Regions from separate parts of the Pseudomonas sp. MOIL14HWK12:I2 genome, predicted to be linked through region 3. Evidence: predicted binding sites of a transcription regulator. Region 3 holds the regulator's gene; each other region holds the start of a gene.

Region 1 (4,186 bases), on a different contig from region 3:
AGGCATAGGTCTGGGGACTCCAGGCATAGTCGGGCGAGCGGTAGCGGCCGGGATTCTGGGTCATCAGGTACTTGACCGAGGACTGGTCGGTGGCCACGGCGTCGGCGCGGCCGGTGCCCAGGGCCTGGTAGAGCAGGTCGACGCTGTCGTACTGGTCGACCTTGGCGCCGGGCAGCGCCTGGTGCACCAGTTCCTCGGCATAGACGTTCTGCAGCACGGCCACGGTCAGGTCGCCCTTGGCCGCCTTGAGGTCGTCGATTTGCTGGTAGCGGCTGTTGGCCGGCAGGAGCAGGGCCACGCCTTCGCGGTAGTAGGGCAGGGTGAAGGCCACCTGCTGGGCGCGGCTGGCGGTCACGGTGATGAATTGGCAGCTGATGTCGACCTTGTCGGTGAGCAGGTTCGGGATGCGCGCATCCGAGCCCTGGACGACGAACTCGACCTTTTCCGGATCGTTGAACAGGCCCTTGGCGATGACCTTGGAGATATCGATATCGAAGCCTTGCAACTTGCCGTCGGCGCCCTGGAAGTGCCACGGCGCATTAGTGCTGCCGGTGCCCACGACCAGATGGCCGCGCTTGAGCACGTCATCCAGCTTGGCCGCCTGGGCGCCGGTCATGGCGACCAGGCCGACCAGCAGCGCCAGCGTTTTCCACCCCTTCGTCTTGCCTGTCATCGCATGTCTCCTTTTCCGTTATAGCGGAAGTATGTTCGTAACAACGGAATAGATTGCAGCGACTGTGCCAGCTATTCGCATGACGTTGCAAATCAAGGGCTTGGCACGGGGGACAGGCAGCGGAAGGGGTTCCCGGTGCGCCAAGGGGCACCGGGAGGTGGCGGAAGGTAACGGGGATGCACCAGCTGGAGGCGTTACCCGGTAGCGCTCAGGCGGAACGTGGGAAGGTCGACCGCAGATCCCCGGCGCGCGGCAGGAAGCGACCATGACGCTCGCCAATGGCCTGCCCCGGTGCATAGGCCAGGTGCCCATTCACCCAGACCGCTTCGATGCCTTCGGCAGGCCGTTGCGGCTCGCTGAAGTCGGCCACGTCGCGGATGCGGGCGGGGTCGAACAGCACCAGATCGGCCTGGGCGCCGGGCTCGATCAGGCCGCGACCCGCCAAGCCGAAGCGGGCGGCGGAGAGGCCGGTCATCTTGTGCACGGCGGTGTGCAAGGGAAAGAGGCCAAGGTCGCGGCTGAAGTGACCGAGCACCCGCGGGAAGGCGCCCCAGAGTCGCGGATGGGGGAAGGGGTCCTCGGGCAGGCCGTCGGAGCCGATCATGCTCAGCGGATGGGCGAGGATGAGGCGCACGTCGGCTTCGCTCATGCCGTAGTAGACGGCACCGGCCGGTTGCAGGCGACGGGCGGTGGCCTGCAGGTCCAGGCCCCAGTCGGCGGCGATGGCGGCCAGGTCGCGGCCGCCGCACTCGGGGTGCGGGGTGGACCAGGTGATGGTGATGCGGTGGCGGTCGGTGACCTGCTTGAGATCCAGGGTGGAGGAGCTGGCGGCATAGGGATAGCAGTCGCAGCCGACCGGCTGGCTGTGGGCGGCCCGCGCCAGGGCGCCGAGCAACTCCGGCGCGCGGCCCCAGTTGTCCACCCCGGCGCACTTGAAGTGGGACACCACCACCGGCGCCCGGGCCTGGCGACCGATGTCCAGGGCTTCGTCCAGGGCTTCGTGCACCGCGGCGAATTCGCTGCGCAAGTGGGTGGCATAGAGTCCGCCCACGGCGTCCAGCTCGGCGGCCAGCTCCGCCACCTCCGCGGTTGGCGCCGCCATGGCGGAGGCGTAGGCCAGGCCGGTGGAGAGCCCCAGAGCGCCAGCGGCCAGGCTATCGCGCAATTCGGCGCGCATGGCAGCGATCTCGGCAGGGGTGGCGGCGCGCTGGAGATCGTCCAGGTGATTGTTGCGCAGCGCCGTGTGCCCGACCAGGGCGGCGACGTTGACGCCGGGACGGGCCTGCTCCACCGCCGCCCGGTAGGCGGCAAAGGTGGGATAGCTGAAGGCCGCGGCCGGGCCCAGCAGATTCAGCGGATCCGGCGGCTCGCCACGCAACCGCACCGGGGCGGCGCTGATGCCGCAGTTGCCGACCACCACGGTGGTGACCCCCTGACTGAGCTTGGGCAGTTGCTCGGGGCGGCGGATGACCATGGTGTCGTCATGGGTATGGACATCGATGAAGCCGGGCGCCAGCGCCAGGCCGCGGCCATCGCGGACCTCCCGTGCCGGTTGCCCGGCCAACTGACCGAGTGCCTGGATACGCTCGCCGGCAATCGCCACGTCGAGAACCCGGCCCGGACGGTCGCGACCATCCAGCACAAGGGCATTGAGAATCACTACATCATGCATGCTAGAGCCATCCTGCGACCGTTGGGAGACGCCTTTCGACCGTCGAGTGGCAAAGGGCCATATAAGCGAGACGGCAGGCCGATAGCGATAGAACTGTTACAGAAAACTCTGTCTATTAGGTCACAAATTGGGCGGTACAGCCCAAGTGACCCCCTCTGCCGCCCGTGAGCCCGCCATGAATCTGTTGACCCCTGTCGTAAGCCTAATGAATCGCCTGAGATTCCCCGCCAAATTCGCCTGCCTGGCGGCCATCATCCTGGTGCCCCTGGTGTTTCTCAGCGTCTATCTCTATCAGGATATCCAGGAACAGCGGGTCGGTCTGGCCCAGGAAATCGACGGTCAGCGCTATCTGACGCAACTGACGCCGGTCGCCCGCTTGAGCATGTTGCAGCGCGCCCTGACCAAGCGACTCCAGGATGGCGATGCCTCGGCCCAGCAGGATTGGCAGAACAACCGTGACAACCTGCTCAAGGCCTATGACGACCTCGGCCGGCTGGATCGCGAACTCGGCACCCAGCTGGAAACCGGCGATCGCCTGAGCCAGCTGCGGCGAGGCGCCGAGCGCCTGATGCAGGGAGCCACCGGCACCCCGCTGGAGGGATTCGAGGCCTGGAACGAGCAGCTGACCCAGACCCTCAATCTCTTCTATTACGTGTCGGCCACCTCCGGCCTGGCGCTGGATTCGGATTACACCAGCCTCTTTCTCATCGACATCACCTCCGTGCGCCTGCCGCGGGAAATCAACCTCATCGGCCAGCTGCGCGGCCTGGCCTTCGGCCTGAGTGCCACCAACCGCTTCGATCCGGCCAGTCTGAATCTGGCGCGCAGCGTGGTGAACCAGGAACGGCAGAGCGCCGACGAACTGGAGCAGGGCCTCAGACTCCTGGCGCGGCAGGCGCCGGAGCTGGCCCAGCGCCTCAAGGGCTCCCTGGCCCAGGCGGCGGACGACTATGCCAACTTCCGTCAGGGCATGCAGGCGGCCATGACCAATGAGGGTACGGTTTCCGGTCGCGCCCTGGGTGCCCAGGGCAATGCCGTGGTCGCCCGCTACTACAAGGTTCAGGAGGAAGCGCAGGGTCAGCTCTCCCAGCTGCTGGCCGAGCGTCTGGCCCATGCGACCACGCTGCGTAATCTTGTCGTGGGCATGATCCTGGGCGCCCTGCTGCTGCTGGCCTATACCTTCGCCGGCATCTACCAGGCCCTGCGCCTGGGGATCGCCGAACTGGTCGGGGTGACCGCCGCCGCCGCCCAGGGCGATCTGAGTCGCCGCGCCGCCCTGCACGGGCGTGATGAGATCGCCGACATCGGCCGTAGCCTGAACGCGATGCTGGAGGCCTTCGGTCGCTCGCTGCGCGAGGTGGATCAGGCCTCCAGCGCGGTGGCCGAGGCCTCGGGGTCCCTGGCCGGCTCCATCGGCCAGGCCCGTTCGACCATGCAGACGCAACAGGGCGAGACCGATCAGGTGGCCACCGCCATCACCGAGATGACCGCCAGCGTGGCGGACGTCGCCAACAACACCGAAGGCGCCGTGGCCGCGGCCCAGCAGGCCGATCAGGCCACCCGGGAAGGCACCCGGGTGATGCAGCAGACGCAACAGGCCATCGAGGCCCTGGCCGCCGAGGTGGACCTCAGCGCCACCAAGGTCGCGGCCCTGGAAACCCACAGCCAGGCCATCGGCGGGGTCATCGCGGTGATCCGCACCATCGCCGAGCAGACCAACCTGCTGGCGCTCAACGCCGCCATCGAGGCCGCTCGGGCCGGCGAGCAGGGCCGCGGCTTCGCCGTGGTGGCCGACGAGGTCCGCACCCTGGCCTCGCGCACCCAGACCTCCACCGAGGAAA
Region 2 (4,186 bases), on a different contig from region 3:
GGCCGCCTCGTCGGCCTGGTGCTCACCACAGGCCTGCAGGATGCGCGGACCGGCCCAGGGCAGGCTGGGATGCGCGGCGCTGCCGTCGTGGCCCAGGGTGGCGGCGCCGATGGGGTTGAGATAGTCCCAGACGAAGCCGCCTTCGGCGGCGGGCACGGCGATGCCGAAGGACACCTGCGAGCTCTCCAGCGCCACTCGCAGACGGCGTTGCGAGTGCAGCGCGGCCTCCTGAATGCGGGCGCGATCGATCACCAGCGCCGCCTTGGAGGCGCACAGATCGGCCAGGCGCTGCTGGCGCGGCGTGGGTTCCCCGGCCTCCGGCAGGTGCACGGTGAGCGCGCCGAGGGTGCCGTGCAGGGTACTGCGCAAGGGCACGGCATGCAGGGCGGCAAAGCCCAGGCGGCGGCCAAGCGTGGCCAGGGTGGCGAACTCCGGCGCGGTCGCTAGCTCCGGTATCACCACGCGGGTACCGCTGCGCAGGGCGGCGGCACAGGCGCTGTCCGCGGGCTGCAGGGCGGCCAACTGGTCCTGCTCCTCGACCGCGAAGCCCGGCGCGAAATACAGCTGCGGCGGCTTGCCGTCTTCCAGCAGCGAGACGCAGCCCAGGGACGTCTGATGAAAGTGGCAGAGGACCTCGAGGATCTCCCGCAACTGTTGCGACAGCGAGGGCAATTGCAGCAGGCGATGATTGAGCCGTTGCAGGACCTCCAGATCGGCGACCTGCAGCTGCAACTGTTCCTGACTCCGCTGCAGGCCCCGCAGGTAGTCGTCCCGCTCCTCTTCCAGCAGCCGGCGGGCGTCGGCTGCGGCCAGCAGGGCTTCGCCGACCTGGCGGATTTCCAGGACGTCACTGTCCGGCAGCACGGGTGGCTGGCGCTGGCCCAGCGCCTGGGCGGCGGCCTGCAGCGCCTGTACCGGCTGGCTGATGCGCCGCGACAGCAGCAGGGCCATCGCCCAGGCGAAAGCCACCGACAGCACCAGGCCACCGCCATAGATGGCGAAGGAACGATTGGCGGCCGCGGTCACCTCTTCGGTGGGGATGGCGGTGGTCACGGTCCAGCCGGAATCGGGCAGGCGCACGAAGGCGGTATAGACCTGGCGGCCTTCGCGGGTACGGGCGGTGCCGACGCCTTCCTCACCCGGTTGCGTCAGGATCGCCGCCAGGCCTGGCAGGGCGGGCTCGCCCAGGCTTTCCTCATGCAGACTGGTACGGGCAATGCGCAGGCCATGGCGATCGAATACCGAGCCCACCCAGTCCTTGGGCAGGGCGCGGGCCAGACGCGCCGCGCGGATGCTTTCCGGTGTCATCACCGCGGTCAACACGAAGCTCAGCTGACCCTCACGCAACACCGGGACCCTAATCGGAAAGGCGAGCAGGCCGGAGGGGCCACGGCCCAGTTGCCCAACCACTGGCCGGCGCTGGGCGATCACCTCGGCGAAGCTGTCCGGCTCGGCGACAGGCCCCCCCGGCGCCCGTTTGAAGCTCGATATCCGTTTGATGACCTGCCCATCCGGTGTGGCGAGCAGCACCGAGCGCCATCCCGGCGCCAGCGGCAGGACCCGCTCGACCAGGGTGGCGAAGCCCTCCAGGTCGCCCGCCGCCAGCAGGGGCGACTCGGCCAGGGCCTGGAGGATGGTCACCGAACGGCGCAGTTCGCTCTCGATGGTGGTGGCGGCCTGGCGGCTGGATTCCAGCGCCCGCTGTTCAGCTTCATGCTGCTGGTGATGGACGAGCAGCCACAGCCCCAGCCCGGCAATCAGCGCCAGGGGCACGATCCCGGCGAAGGCGATGGCCAGCAGGCGGTTGCGCAGCGGGACCAGGTGCGCAGGGCGGGACTTAATAGGCGACATGGGCATTTCGATGGTGGAGAAGGCTCATTCTAGCCTGAGTTAGAGTGGTCCTTTGCCAGGCTTGAGCTCCCGTCGTCGGGCCGGTGTATATCGCTGCAGGCCGCGCCAGCTCTAGCCTGCAGCTTATCGAGGGGGTGCCGCTGATCGGCGATGGGTGGCTATTCAGTCAAGGGACGGTGACGCCGAACAGAAGGAGGTGAATCTGCCCTGTCTGCCCGGAGTCATTCCATGCGTACCCTGAGATTGTCGGCCCGTTCGGCCGTGTGTTTTGCCGCCGTCACCCTGTTGCTGCTGGTCCTGGCGGTCACCTCGGCCGTCGGCCTGAATTCGCTCTATAAAGCGGAGCAGGACGTCGAGACCAATTGGATGGCCAGCATCGCCCAGACCGCCAAGATGGATACCCTGGTGCTCCGTCTGCGCCTGGAGACCTTGCGCATGGTGGCCTCGGAGGACGACCAGATGAAGCAGACCGCCGCGGCGACCATCGCCCAGACGCGCGGCCAGCTGCAGAAGGAGGTGGCGGCCTATCAGGCCCTGGTCGCTTCGCCTGAGGAGCAGCGGTTGGCCGATGCCGTGTCCGCCGGCGTCAAGGCCTACGACGCCCGGCTCGACGAGATCGTTGCCATCGCCCGGACGCGTCCGGCCAGCGAAGGGACCGCCTACGTCAATGCCAACATCCGTCCGCTGACCAACGACCTGCAGGAGAAGATCGTCGCCCTGGGTGACTTCAACCAACGCGGCGCCAAGCAGGCGGGCGAGCTGGCCAACCAGACCTATAGCCGTAACCTCTGGCTGCTCGGGATCATCTCCGCCGTGGCCGTGGTCCTCACCGTGGTGCTGGCCGTGCTCTATACCCGCAGCATCCTGCAGCCGCTGCGCCAGGTGCTGGCCATCAACAAGCGCATTGCCGAAGGCGATCTGCGGGTGTCGGTTGTGGCAGAGGGTCGCGACGAGATGGCCGACCTGATGCGGGCCACGGTGCAGATGCAGCAGACCCTGCGCGACACCGTCAGCCACATCGGCGAAGCCTCGACCCAGCTGGCGTCCGCCGCCGAAGAGATGAATGCCGTGACCGAAGAAGCCAGCCGTGGCCTGCAACGCCAGAACGGCGAGGTGGAACAGGCTGCCGCGGCGGTCAACGAGATGACCGCCGCCGTGGAGGAGGTGGCGCGTAACGCCGCCTCGGCCTCGACCTCGGCGCAGCAATCCGAGCGCTCCACCGGCCTGGGCGCGGCCCGCGTCACCGAGACCGTCAATGCCATCAACTCCCTGACCAGCACCGTGTCCCACACCAGCGAGCAGATCGTCGCTCTGGCCGGACAGGCGCAAGGCATCGCCACCGTGGTCGATGTGATCCGCGGCATCGCCGAGCAGACCAACCTGCTGGCGCTGAACGCCGCCATCGAAGCCGCCCGCGCCGGTGAACAGGGTCGCGGCTTCGCCGTGGTCGCCGACGAGGTGCGCGCCCTGGCCCACCGAACCCAGGAATCCACCCGCGAGATCGAGCAGATGATCGGCGGCATCCAGAGCGGTTCGGAAGGCGCCGTGCAGGCCATGCAACGCAGCCGCGACGAGGCCACCGCCACCCTGAAGATCGCCCACGAAGCCGGTGCCGCCCTGGAGGAGATCGCCCGCTCCATCACCGAGATCAACGAGCGCAATTTCCTCATCGCCACGGCGTCGGAAGAGCAGGCCCAGGTCGCCCGATCGGTGGACCAGAATCTGGTCAGCATCCGCGACCTGTCGATCCAGACCTCGGCCGGTGCCCACCAGACCGCCGCGGCCGCCCATGAGGTCTCGCGCCTGGCGGTGGACATGAATCGCCTGGTCGGTCGCTTCTCGGTCTGATCCAGCTGAACGCCTGGAAAGGCCCTGCCGAGAGCCCCTCGGCAGGGCCTTTGCGTTGCCAGCCTACCGGCAGGCAGGCATGGCAGGACCAGCGGCCGGGAACCGGTCAGGGGTGCCAGGGGGTCTGCAGCGAAAGATCCCAGGAGAAACGGCCATGTACCTCATCCAGTTGCTGCTACCCCTGAACGACAACGACGGCCAGCGCCTGCCCGGGGCGCTGTTCCAGGAGGTCCGTGAGGAACTGGTGCCGCGCTTCGGCGGGCTGACCGCCTTCAGCCGGGCGCCGGTGGAGGGCCTGTGCCAGGACGAGGCGGAGCGCGTCGAGGACGACGAGTTGCTGGTCTACGAGGTCATGACCGAGGCCCTGGACAGGGCCTGGTGGGCGGACTATCGGCGCCGGCTGGAAACGGCCTTTCGCCAGCGCGAGATCCTGATCCGCGCTCAGCCGACCGAACGCCTCTAGGCCTCGGCCAGCACCACCCGCGCC
Region 3 (4,186 bases):
CCCTTGCGCAGGATGTCGAAAACGTTTTCCGCGATATGGCAGCACTCGACCAGGGTATGGAGCTGCAGGAAACCGGCACCGCCCTTTACGGTATGGAAGCCACGGAAAATGGCGTTCAGCAGATCCATGTCATCCGGGCGGCTTTCCAGCTCGACCAATTGTTCGGACAACTGTTCGAGAATCTCGCCGGCCTCTACCAGGAAATCCTGGAGGATCTCTTCATCGGCGTCGAAGCTCATTCCTGCACTCCCCAAGAGGGTCTGGGTCAAAAGCCCAGACTGGATAGAAGATCGTCGACGTCGACCTGAGCGGCCACGACGTCTTCACGCTTATCGGCATGAATCTGCGGACCTTCACCCTTCATCGTCTTTTCTTTTCGATTCTGTTCGATCAGCGCGGTGTGATCGTGACTGAAGCCGGTATAGCGATCGACCTGGCTGGCCATCATCACCAGCTTGACGAGGTCTTTCTCGATCTGCCCGACGAGATTGACCACGCGCTTGATCACCTGACCGGTAAGGTCCTGGTAGTCCTGCGCCAGGAGGATGTCGTTGAGCTTGGCCGACAATTGCTCGGCGCTGCTCTCGCTGTGACTGAGGAAGGCGTCGACGCGCTTGGCCAGCTCGCGGAATTCGTCCGCGCCCATTTCCCGGCGCATGAACTTCTTCCAGTCGGCATGCACGGCCCGGGCTTCGTCGCCGAAGTTGCCTACCAGCGGGGCGCTCTCCTCCACCAGATCCATGGTCCGGTTGGCGGCGTTCTCGGTCATCTTCACCACGTAGGAGAGACGATCGGTGGCATCGCTGATCTGGGAGACCTCTTCGCCGGCCATGCCGCGCGGATCGATCTCGAAGTTGACGATGGCGTTGTGCAACTCGCGGGTCAGCTTGCCGACTTCCTGGTAGAGACCCCGATCGCGCAACTGGTTGAGTTCATTGATGACGTGCACGGCCTGGGTGAAATCGCCGCTTTCCAGGCATTTCACCAGCTCTTGGGCGTGCTGTTTGAGATTCGACTCGAAGTCGCTGAAGCTGTTGGAGCCAAGCTGATCCATAACGTCCCCGCGGCTTTCTTCAGCCGTTCACCCGCTCGAAGATCTTGTCGATCTTTTCTTTCAGCACCTGGGCGGTGAAAGGCTTGACCACATAGCCGTTCACGCCGGCCTGAGCGGCTTCGATGATCTGCTCGCGCTTGGCTTCGGCGGTCACCATCAGCACTGGCAGGGTCTTCAGGCGCGCATCGGCGCGCACCTGGCGCAGCAGGTCGATGCCGGTCATGCCGGGCATGTTCCAGTCGGTGACGAGAAAATCGAAGTTGCCGCTCTGCAACATCGGCAGCGCGGTGTTGCCGTCGTCCGCTTCGGCGGTGTTGGTGAATCCCAGATCGCGCAGCAAATTCTTGATGATGCGTCTCATCGTGGAAAAATCGTCCACGATGAGGATTTTCATGTTCTTGTCCAAGTCGACCTCCGTCCTAATCCGCACACACGCCGCAAGGCGCGTCTAAGCAATCGTAGTAGCCTGAGTACCAGCCGGTTAACGCGAACGCCATTCCGCCAGCCGCGCCCGCAGGCGTGCCGCGCATTGACTGTGAAGTTGGCAGACGCGTGACTCGCTCACGCCCAGCACCTCGCCGATTTCCTTGAGGTTGAGTTCCTCGTCGTAATACAGCGAGAGCACCAGACGTTCACGCTCCGGAAGATTGGCGATGGCGTCGGCCAGGGCCTTGCGGAAGCGCTCGTCCTCCAGACCGCGACCGGGTTCGAGTTCATGCGAACCGCTCTCCTCGAGCCCATGCTCACCACCCTCCATGAGGTCGTCGAAACTGAACAGGCGACTCCCCATGGTGTCGCCAAGGATGCCGTAGTACTCATCCAGACTCAATTTAAGTTCGGCCGCGACTTCGGAATCTTTAGCGTCGCGACCGGTGCGCGCTTCCACCGCGCGAATGGCGTCGGTGACCATGCGCGTGTTGCGGTGCACCGAGCGTGGTGCCCAATCGCCCTTGCGGACCTCGTCGAGCATGGCGCCGCGGATGCGGATGCCGGCGTAGGTCTCGAAGCTGGCACCCTTGCCGGCGTCATATTTGCGCGAGGCCTCCAGCAGGCCGATCATGCCGGCCTGCATCAGGTCCTCGACCTGCACACTGGCAGGCAATCGCGCCAGGAGGTGGTAGGCGATGCGTTTCACCAACGGCGCATAGCGGTTGATGAGTTGCTCCTGCTGGGTACGTTCCGAGGTTTTGCTGTACATGCGAAGCCCGCTGGATGCTGTCATGCGTGGGTACCGATGGCTGGTTGCACAAGGCGCTCGACAAAGAACTCGAGATGGCCGCGCGGATTGGCGGGCAACGGCCAGCCATCGACTTTCTGAGCTACCGCACGAAAGGCCAGCGAGGCCTTGGCACGCGGAAAGGCTTCGAACACGGGGCGCTGTTTCTGCACGGCTTTGCGCACCGCCTCGTCGAACGGAATGGCGCCCACATACTGGAGGGCGACATCCAGGAATCTGTCGGTCACCTTGGTCAGCTTAGCAAAGAGATTGCGACCTTCCTGGGGCGTCAGCGCCATGTTCGCCAGGACCCGGAAACGGGTGACGCCATGGTCGCGATTGAGCAGCTTGATCAGGGCGTAGGCATCGGTGATGGAGGTGGGCTCGTCGCACACCACCACCAGGACTTCCTGGGCGGCGCGAACGAAGCTGACCACCTGGTCGCCGATGCCGGCCGCGGTATCGACGATGAGCACGTCGAGGTTTTCGCTGATGTCGCTGAAGGCCTGGATCAGACCGGCGTGCTGGGCCGGCGTCAGATTGACCATCGCCTGGGTGCCCGAGGCCGCCGGGACGATGCGGATGCCGCCCGGGCCGTGCAGCAGCACGTCGCGCAGCTCGCACTCGCCGGAGATGACGTCGGCCAGGGTGCGCTTGGGCGACAGGCCGAGCAGAACGTCGATGTTGGCAAGGCCCAGGTCGGCGTCGAGCAGCATGACGCGCCGCCCGATATCGGCCAGGGCCAAGGCCAGGTTGACCGACACGTTGGTCTTGCCGACACCGCCTTTACCGCCCGTGACCGCTATGACTTGGACGGGATGCATGCTACCCATTGCCTGATACCTTTGATTGAAATCCGTCACACTTTAGACCAAGTGCATTTGGCGTGCCCAGGCATGCGATGCACCACTACCGTTCGTCTGCGCTAACCGGCGCGGCGGGCATTGCTCTGATACAGGCCGGCAAGCATGCCCGCCATGGTTTCTTCGCTCGGTTCCTCGGGGGCCTGCAGGCTCACCGCGCGGCTCACCAGCTGGTGGCTGCGGGCCGGATGCAGGTCGTCCGGGATGCGCGGGCCGTCGGCAATGTAGGCCACCGGCAGGCGCTGGCTGATGGCCAGACCCAGGGCCTCGCCGAGACTGGCGGCTTCGTCCAGCTTGGTCAGCACGCAGCCGCTCAGGCCGCAGCGCCGATAGCTGTGGTAGGCCGCCTTGAGCACCTGGCTCTGGCTGGTGACACCCAATACCAGATAGTTGCGAATTTTCAGCTGGCGGTTGGCCAGGGCTTCGAGCTGCACCTTGAGCGCCGGATCATTGGCGGGCATGCCCGCGGTGTCGATCAGCACCAGGCGCTTGCGTGCCAGGGGTGCCAGCGCCTGGGCCAGGGACTGGCCCGGGTCGACCAGGGTCACCGGCACGTCGAGGATGCGGCCAAGGGTCTTGATCTGCTCCTGGGCACCGATGCGGAAGCTGTCCATGCTGACCAGCGCCAGACTCTGGGGACCGTACTTGAGCACGTAGCTGGCGGCGAGCTTGGCCAGGGTGGTGGTCTTGCCCATGCCGGCCGGACCGACGAAGGCGACGACACCACCCTCCTCCAGAATCTTGGCATCGGTGGTCTTGGCCAGCTGGGCGAAGTTGGCCAGCAGCATGCGCCAGGCATGGCGCGGGTCCTGGATCTTGGCGACGCTGTCGAGCAGGTGGCGGGCCAGATCGGCCGGCAGACCCATGCGCTGCAGACGACGCCAGAGGCCGGCCTGCTGCGGACGGGTGGACTGCACCTGGGTCCAGGCCATGGAGCCGAGCTGGACTTCCAGCAGTTCACGCAGACCGCTGAGTTCGCTGCGCATGGCTTCCAGGGCGCGACGGTCTTCCGGCGCGGCGCTGGCGGCAGGGGCGGCAGCGGCCGGCTGGGGC
Region 4 (4,186 bases), on a different contig from region 3:
TCCTTGATCTGGCGCACCCCGGGCACGCCGAGGGCCATGATGTTCTCGCCGTCGATGGGCGACAGGGCCCGCGCCAGGTAGAGGAAGTGCTTTTCCGGATGGCCGAGGATCAGGTTGCGCAGTTCGGCTTCCGGTTTGTGGATGGCCTGGGCCAGGCGCCCCAGCTGGTCGGCGCTGTCCTGCATCTCGGACGGATTGCACCAGATGGTCACCACCTCGGTGGAAACCGCCAGGGGCGCGCCGTTGCGGTCGGTGATCATGCCGCGGGTCACCGGAATGGCGATGTGGCGCACCGAGCGGCGATCGCCCTGGTCACCCAGGAAGGCGGCATCGAACAGCTTGAGGTAGGTGATGCGGCCGGCGACCACGCAGGTCAGCAGGACCAGCACGACGACCACGACATAGAAGCGATAGCGGGGTGCGGCCGTCATGGCGGCTCCTGCGCGAGAAGAGGGCTTGGGCATGGTCACAACTGGTTACAACCGTCAGGGACGCGCATGGTAACTGCTCCAGCCATCGGCCGGAAACCGCTGGGCGGTCGGGGGCGGTACACTGCGCACATGAGCGACATCCCCCTGCACGATCTTTCCACCCCAACCGTGACCTGCGAGAGCTGTCAGGCCTGGTGCTGCCGCCAGGAAGTCCTGCTGTTCGACGATGCCGGCGTGCCCGCCCGCTACATCGAGGAAGACTGGACCGGTACCCGCATGAAGCGCCTCGACGACGGCTGGTGCGCCGCCCTGGATCGCGAGCAGATGAATTGCAGCATCTACGAGGTGCGGCCCTGGGTCTGCCGGATCTTCGACATGGCCGGCCCGGAATGTCTGGAGGAGCGGGAGGATATGAAAAGGGCGATGGAGAGCGGTGATTTCTGAGCGACTCGCCTGAAAGGCTCGGCCGCCGGGAAGTCTTATCGCGGCCATGGGCCGCTCCTACAGGAGATGAGGCTTCTGTAGGAGCGGCCCACGGCCGCGATAGTCCAAGCCAGAGCGGTCGCTACGGCGCACCGGCATGGCCGCGATCAGGGATTCAACGCAGCTTCTGCGGCTTGTAGGCGCAATACCCCGGGCGCGGGCCGACCCTTGGGTGGTTGCGGCAGGTTTCCGGGCGCTGGTCGTAGATGGTGCACAGCCGCGTCTTGGGATGCAGGTAGACGCAATCGTTGTTGGACAGCCGCACCAGGGTGAAGAGCCCGGTCTTGGCGTTGAGGCGCTCGACCACGCCGTCCTTCTTGAGTCGCTTGGCGATGTCCTTGAGCGGCTCGCCCTTCTCGAATTCGTCCACCACGCCCATGCGGATCAGATCGGACAGGCGGGCTTCCACCGGCAGGGTGCAGCAGCTGGACACGCAGTCCAGGCACATGGCCCTGTCGTAACGGATCCAGGTTTCGGTACGATCGAGATCGGCCCCGAGAATGCGCAGTATCTGAGCCATGGCTTACTCGGCGAAGGTGACCTGACCATCGGCCAGGGAGGCGACGCGGGCCAGGGATTCGACGCGATAGCCCTGGGCGTCGAGTTCGGCGCGACCGACCTGGAAGGACTTCTCGATGACGATGCCCAGCCCTGCGACCTGGGCCCCGGCCTGACCGATGATGGAGATCAGCGCCTTGGCCGCCTTACCGTTGGCGAGGAAGTCGTCGATGATCAGCACCCGGTCGTCGGATGACAGATGCATGGTCGAGACGGCTATGGTGCTCTCCGTCTGCTTGGTAAAGGAATAGACGCTGGCCACCAGCAGGTTGTCGGTCAGGGTCAGCGACTGGTGCTTGCGGGCGAAGATCACCGGCACGCCCAGCTCCAGTCCGGTCAGCACCGCCGGGGCGATCCCCGAGGCTTCGATGGTCACGATCTTGGTGATGCCGGCGTCGGCGAAGCGGCGGGCGAACTCCTGACCGATGTCGCGCATCAGCGCCGGATCGATCTGGTGGTTGAGGAAGGCATCGACCTTGAGCACCTGCTCGGAGAGTACTTGGCCTTCGCTGCGAATCTTGGCTTTGAGGCGTTCCACGCGGACGGTCCTTTAACGGCAACGCCCGGGCCTGAGTGCAGGACCGGGTCTGGGAATACGGGAGGGCGGCGATTGTGCCCTATCTTTCAAGAAAGTCGTTAGTTTGCCGACAAATCGTCCTATAGCTATCCGCAACGGATAGCCGACGCTTGCCGGTGGCTGGCACAGGAGTGGTCGAACATGGGTGTTTTGTTGTCACCGGGTATGCGCGTGCTGAGCCAGTTCGGCTTCGCCCGCAAGTTCGCCCTGCTGCTGGTGCTGTTCATCCTGCCGCTGGCGGTCAGTCTCTGGCTGCTGGGCGCCGATTTCCAGGCCAAGCTGGCCACTGTCAGTGGCGAGCGCAGTGGCGTGCGACTGCTGCAACGGCTGGATGCCGTGGAAGAAGAACTCACCCTCCGGCGCAACCTGACCGCGCGCTGGAAGGCGATCGACACCAGTCGCCAGGAGACGCCGGCCGTGCAGGCCGCCATAGCCGCTCTGGAAAGTCGCAACGACAGTCGGCGCGAGCGGCTCGCCCAGCTCGGACAGCAACTGGAGAGCGAAGGGGCCGGCGCCGATGTGCAGGCGCGCTTCAAGACCCTGCAGCAGGCGCTCGCCGGGCTGGAGGTCAGCGATCTGCGCAGCCTGGGCTGGTGGCCGGACGGCTACGACAGATTCACCGCCGCCCTGGGCGCCGTGCAGGCGCTGCGCGAGGAGATCGCCCTGGACAGCGGCCTCATCCTCGATCCCTGGATGGAAACCTACCTGCTGATGCAGATCGGCACCACCCAGTCGGTCGAGTTGTACGAGCGCCTCGGCCGCCTGGCCAGCGTTGGTCAGGCCAGTGTGGTCTCCGGCCAGTTCAGCCTGCAGAGCCGCCTGCAGTTGCGCGACCTGCGCGCCCGCGTCGGTGATTCCAGCGAGAGCCTGGCCAAGGTCGCGGTGCTGCTCGGCAGCAAGCTGCCCGCCGACATGGCCAGCTGGAAGGACGACTACCAGAAGCTCAGCAGCCAGCTGGACGCCAGTCTCAAGACCCTCGATCAGGGAGTGTTCGGCGGCGAGATCACGCTCAAGCCGGAGCAGTTCGAAACCACGCTGGACGGGGTTCTGCAGGGGCTGCAGACCTTCCGCCAGCAGACCCTGAAGAACCTGGACCAACGGCTGCAATACTATGGCGCCGATGCCGTGCGCAGCTTTGCCGCCATCGCCGCCGGCTTCGGCCTGCTGCTGGTGGTGACCTGCTACCTGCTGCTGTGCATGCAGGCCGCCATTCGCGGCAGCGCCCGGCGCATCACCAACTTGGCCGAAGGCCTGCGTGACGGCGACCTGACCCGTTCGGCCCAGGTGACTGGCCAGGACGAACTGGCCGAGATCGGCCGCGCACTGGACCTGGCCGTGGTGCAGCTGCGCGGCAGTCTGCAGGCGGTCGAGCAGGAGAGTCGCCAGGTGGGCACGGCGTCCGGGGAGCTGGGTCAGCAGGCCGAGGCGGCGCTGGGCGCCGTCGAAGCCCAGCGCCAGCAGATCACCCAGATCGCCACCGCCGCCACCGAACTGGCCGCCACCGCCCAGGGCGTGGCCCAGAGTTGCGAAGAGGCCGCCGGGCGCGCCGAGCAGATGCGCGGCATCGCCGAGGCCAGCCAGAGTGACAGTCGCCAGACCACCGCCAGCATCCAGCGCCTCAACCAGCGCCTGGACGAGACAGCTGCGGCCATGGCCCAGGTCAATGCCCAGGCCGGGCAGATCCAGCAGGTGGTGGACGTCATCCGCGGCATCGCCGAACAGACCAACCTGCTGGCGCTCAACGCCGCCATCGAGGCGGCCCGGGCCGGTGACCAGGGAAGGGGCTTCGCGGTGGTCGCCGACGAGGTACGTTCGCTGTCGCAGCGCACCCAGGCTTCCACGGCGCAGATCGCCGGGACCGTTGGCAGCCTGAGCGGCACCGTGGCCCAGGCCGTGTCCCTGATGCAGGAGGCCTGCGGCCAGGCCGCCAGCGATGCCCAGTCGATCATCGGGCTGGGGCGGCGGCTGGAAGAGATCGCCGAGTCGGTGCAGGGCGTCTCCGACACCCTGGTGCAGATCGCCACCGCCGCCGAACAGCAGGCGGTCACCGCCGACCAGGTCAGTGGCAATATCCAGCAGATCGATGGGGCCGCGGCCGATCTGCTCGGCAATGCGCGCACGGTGCAGAGCACGGCGG

The links. Region 3 encodes FliA, which starts transcription of late flagellar genes. Its sites were predicted from a motif close to CTAAAGTTTNNNNNNNNNNNGCCGNTAA; they were not measured.
Region 1: the regulator FliA is predicted to act here: its motif matches at 2,486-2,513, upstream of PSK12I2_RS0111540 (methyl-accepting chemotaxis protein).
Region 2: the regulator FliA is predicted to act here: its motif matches at 1,968-1,995, upstream of PSK12I2_RS0118705 (methyl-accepting chemotaxis protein).
Region 4: the regulator FliA is predicted to act here: its motif matches at 2,096-2,123, upstream of PSK12I2_RS0104145 (methyl-accepting chemotaxis protein).

The regions. Positions count from the first base shown of each region.
Region 1 is NZ_AZOA01000012.1:125,821-130,006, forward strand. It holds gene PSK12I2_RS0111530 (transporter substrate-binding domain-containing protein) at 1-616, opposite strand, end outside; gene PSK12I2_RS0111535 (amidohydrolase family protein) at 882-2,345, opposite strand; gene PSK12I2_RS0111540 (methyl-accepting chemotaxis protein) at 2,521-4,186, shown strand, end outside.
Region 2 is NZ_KI783313.1:510,889-515,074, reverse strand. It holds gene PSK12I2_RS0118710 (ATP-binding protein) at 1-1,851, opposite strand, end outside; gene PSK12I2_RS0118705 (methyl-accepting chemotaxis protein) at 2,080-3,699, shown strand; gene PSK12I2_RS0118700 (hypothetical protein) at 3,854-4,162, shown strand; gene PSK12I2_RS0118695 (GGDEF domain-containing protein) at 4,159-4,186, opposite strand, start outside.
Region 3 is NZ_AZOA01000009.1:174,504-178,689, forward strand. It holds gene PSK12I2_RS0107905 (chemotaxis protein CheA) at 1-239, opposite strand, end outside; gene PSK12I2_RS0107910 (protein phosphatase CheZ) at 266-1,054, opposite strand; gene PSK12I2_RS0107915 (chemotaxis response regulator CheY) at 1,074-1,448, opposite strand; gene fliA (RNA polymerase sigma factor FliA) at 1,536-2,276, opposite strand; gene fleN (flagellar synthesis regulator FleN) at 2,273-3,103, opposite strand; gene flhF (flagellar biosynthesis protein FlhF) at 3,196-4,186, opposite strand, start outside.
Region 4 is NZ_AZOA01000007.1:221,596-225,781, forward strand. It holds gene PSK12I2_RS0104125 (penicillin-binding protein 2) at 1-431, opposite strand, end outside; gene PSK12I2_RS0104130 (YkgJ family cysteine cluster protein) at 561-875, shown strand; gene PSK12I2_RS0104135 (YkgJ family cysteine cluster protein) at 1,030-1,434, opposite strand; gene PSK12I2_RS0104140 (xanthine phosphoribosyltransferase) at 1,438-2,010, opposite strand; gene PSK12I2_RS0104145 (methyl-accepting chemotaxis protein) at 2,191-4,186, shown strand, end outside.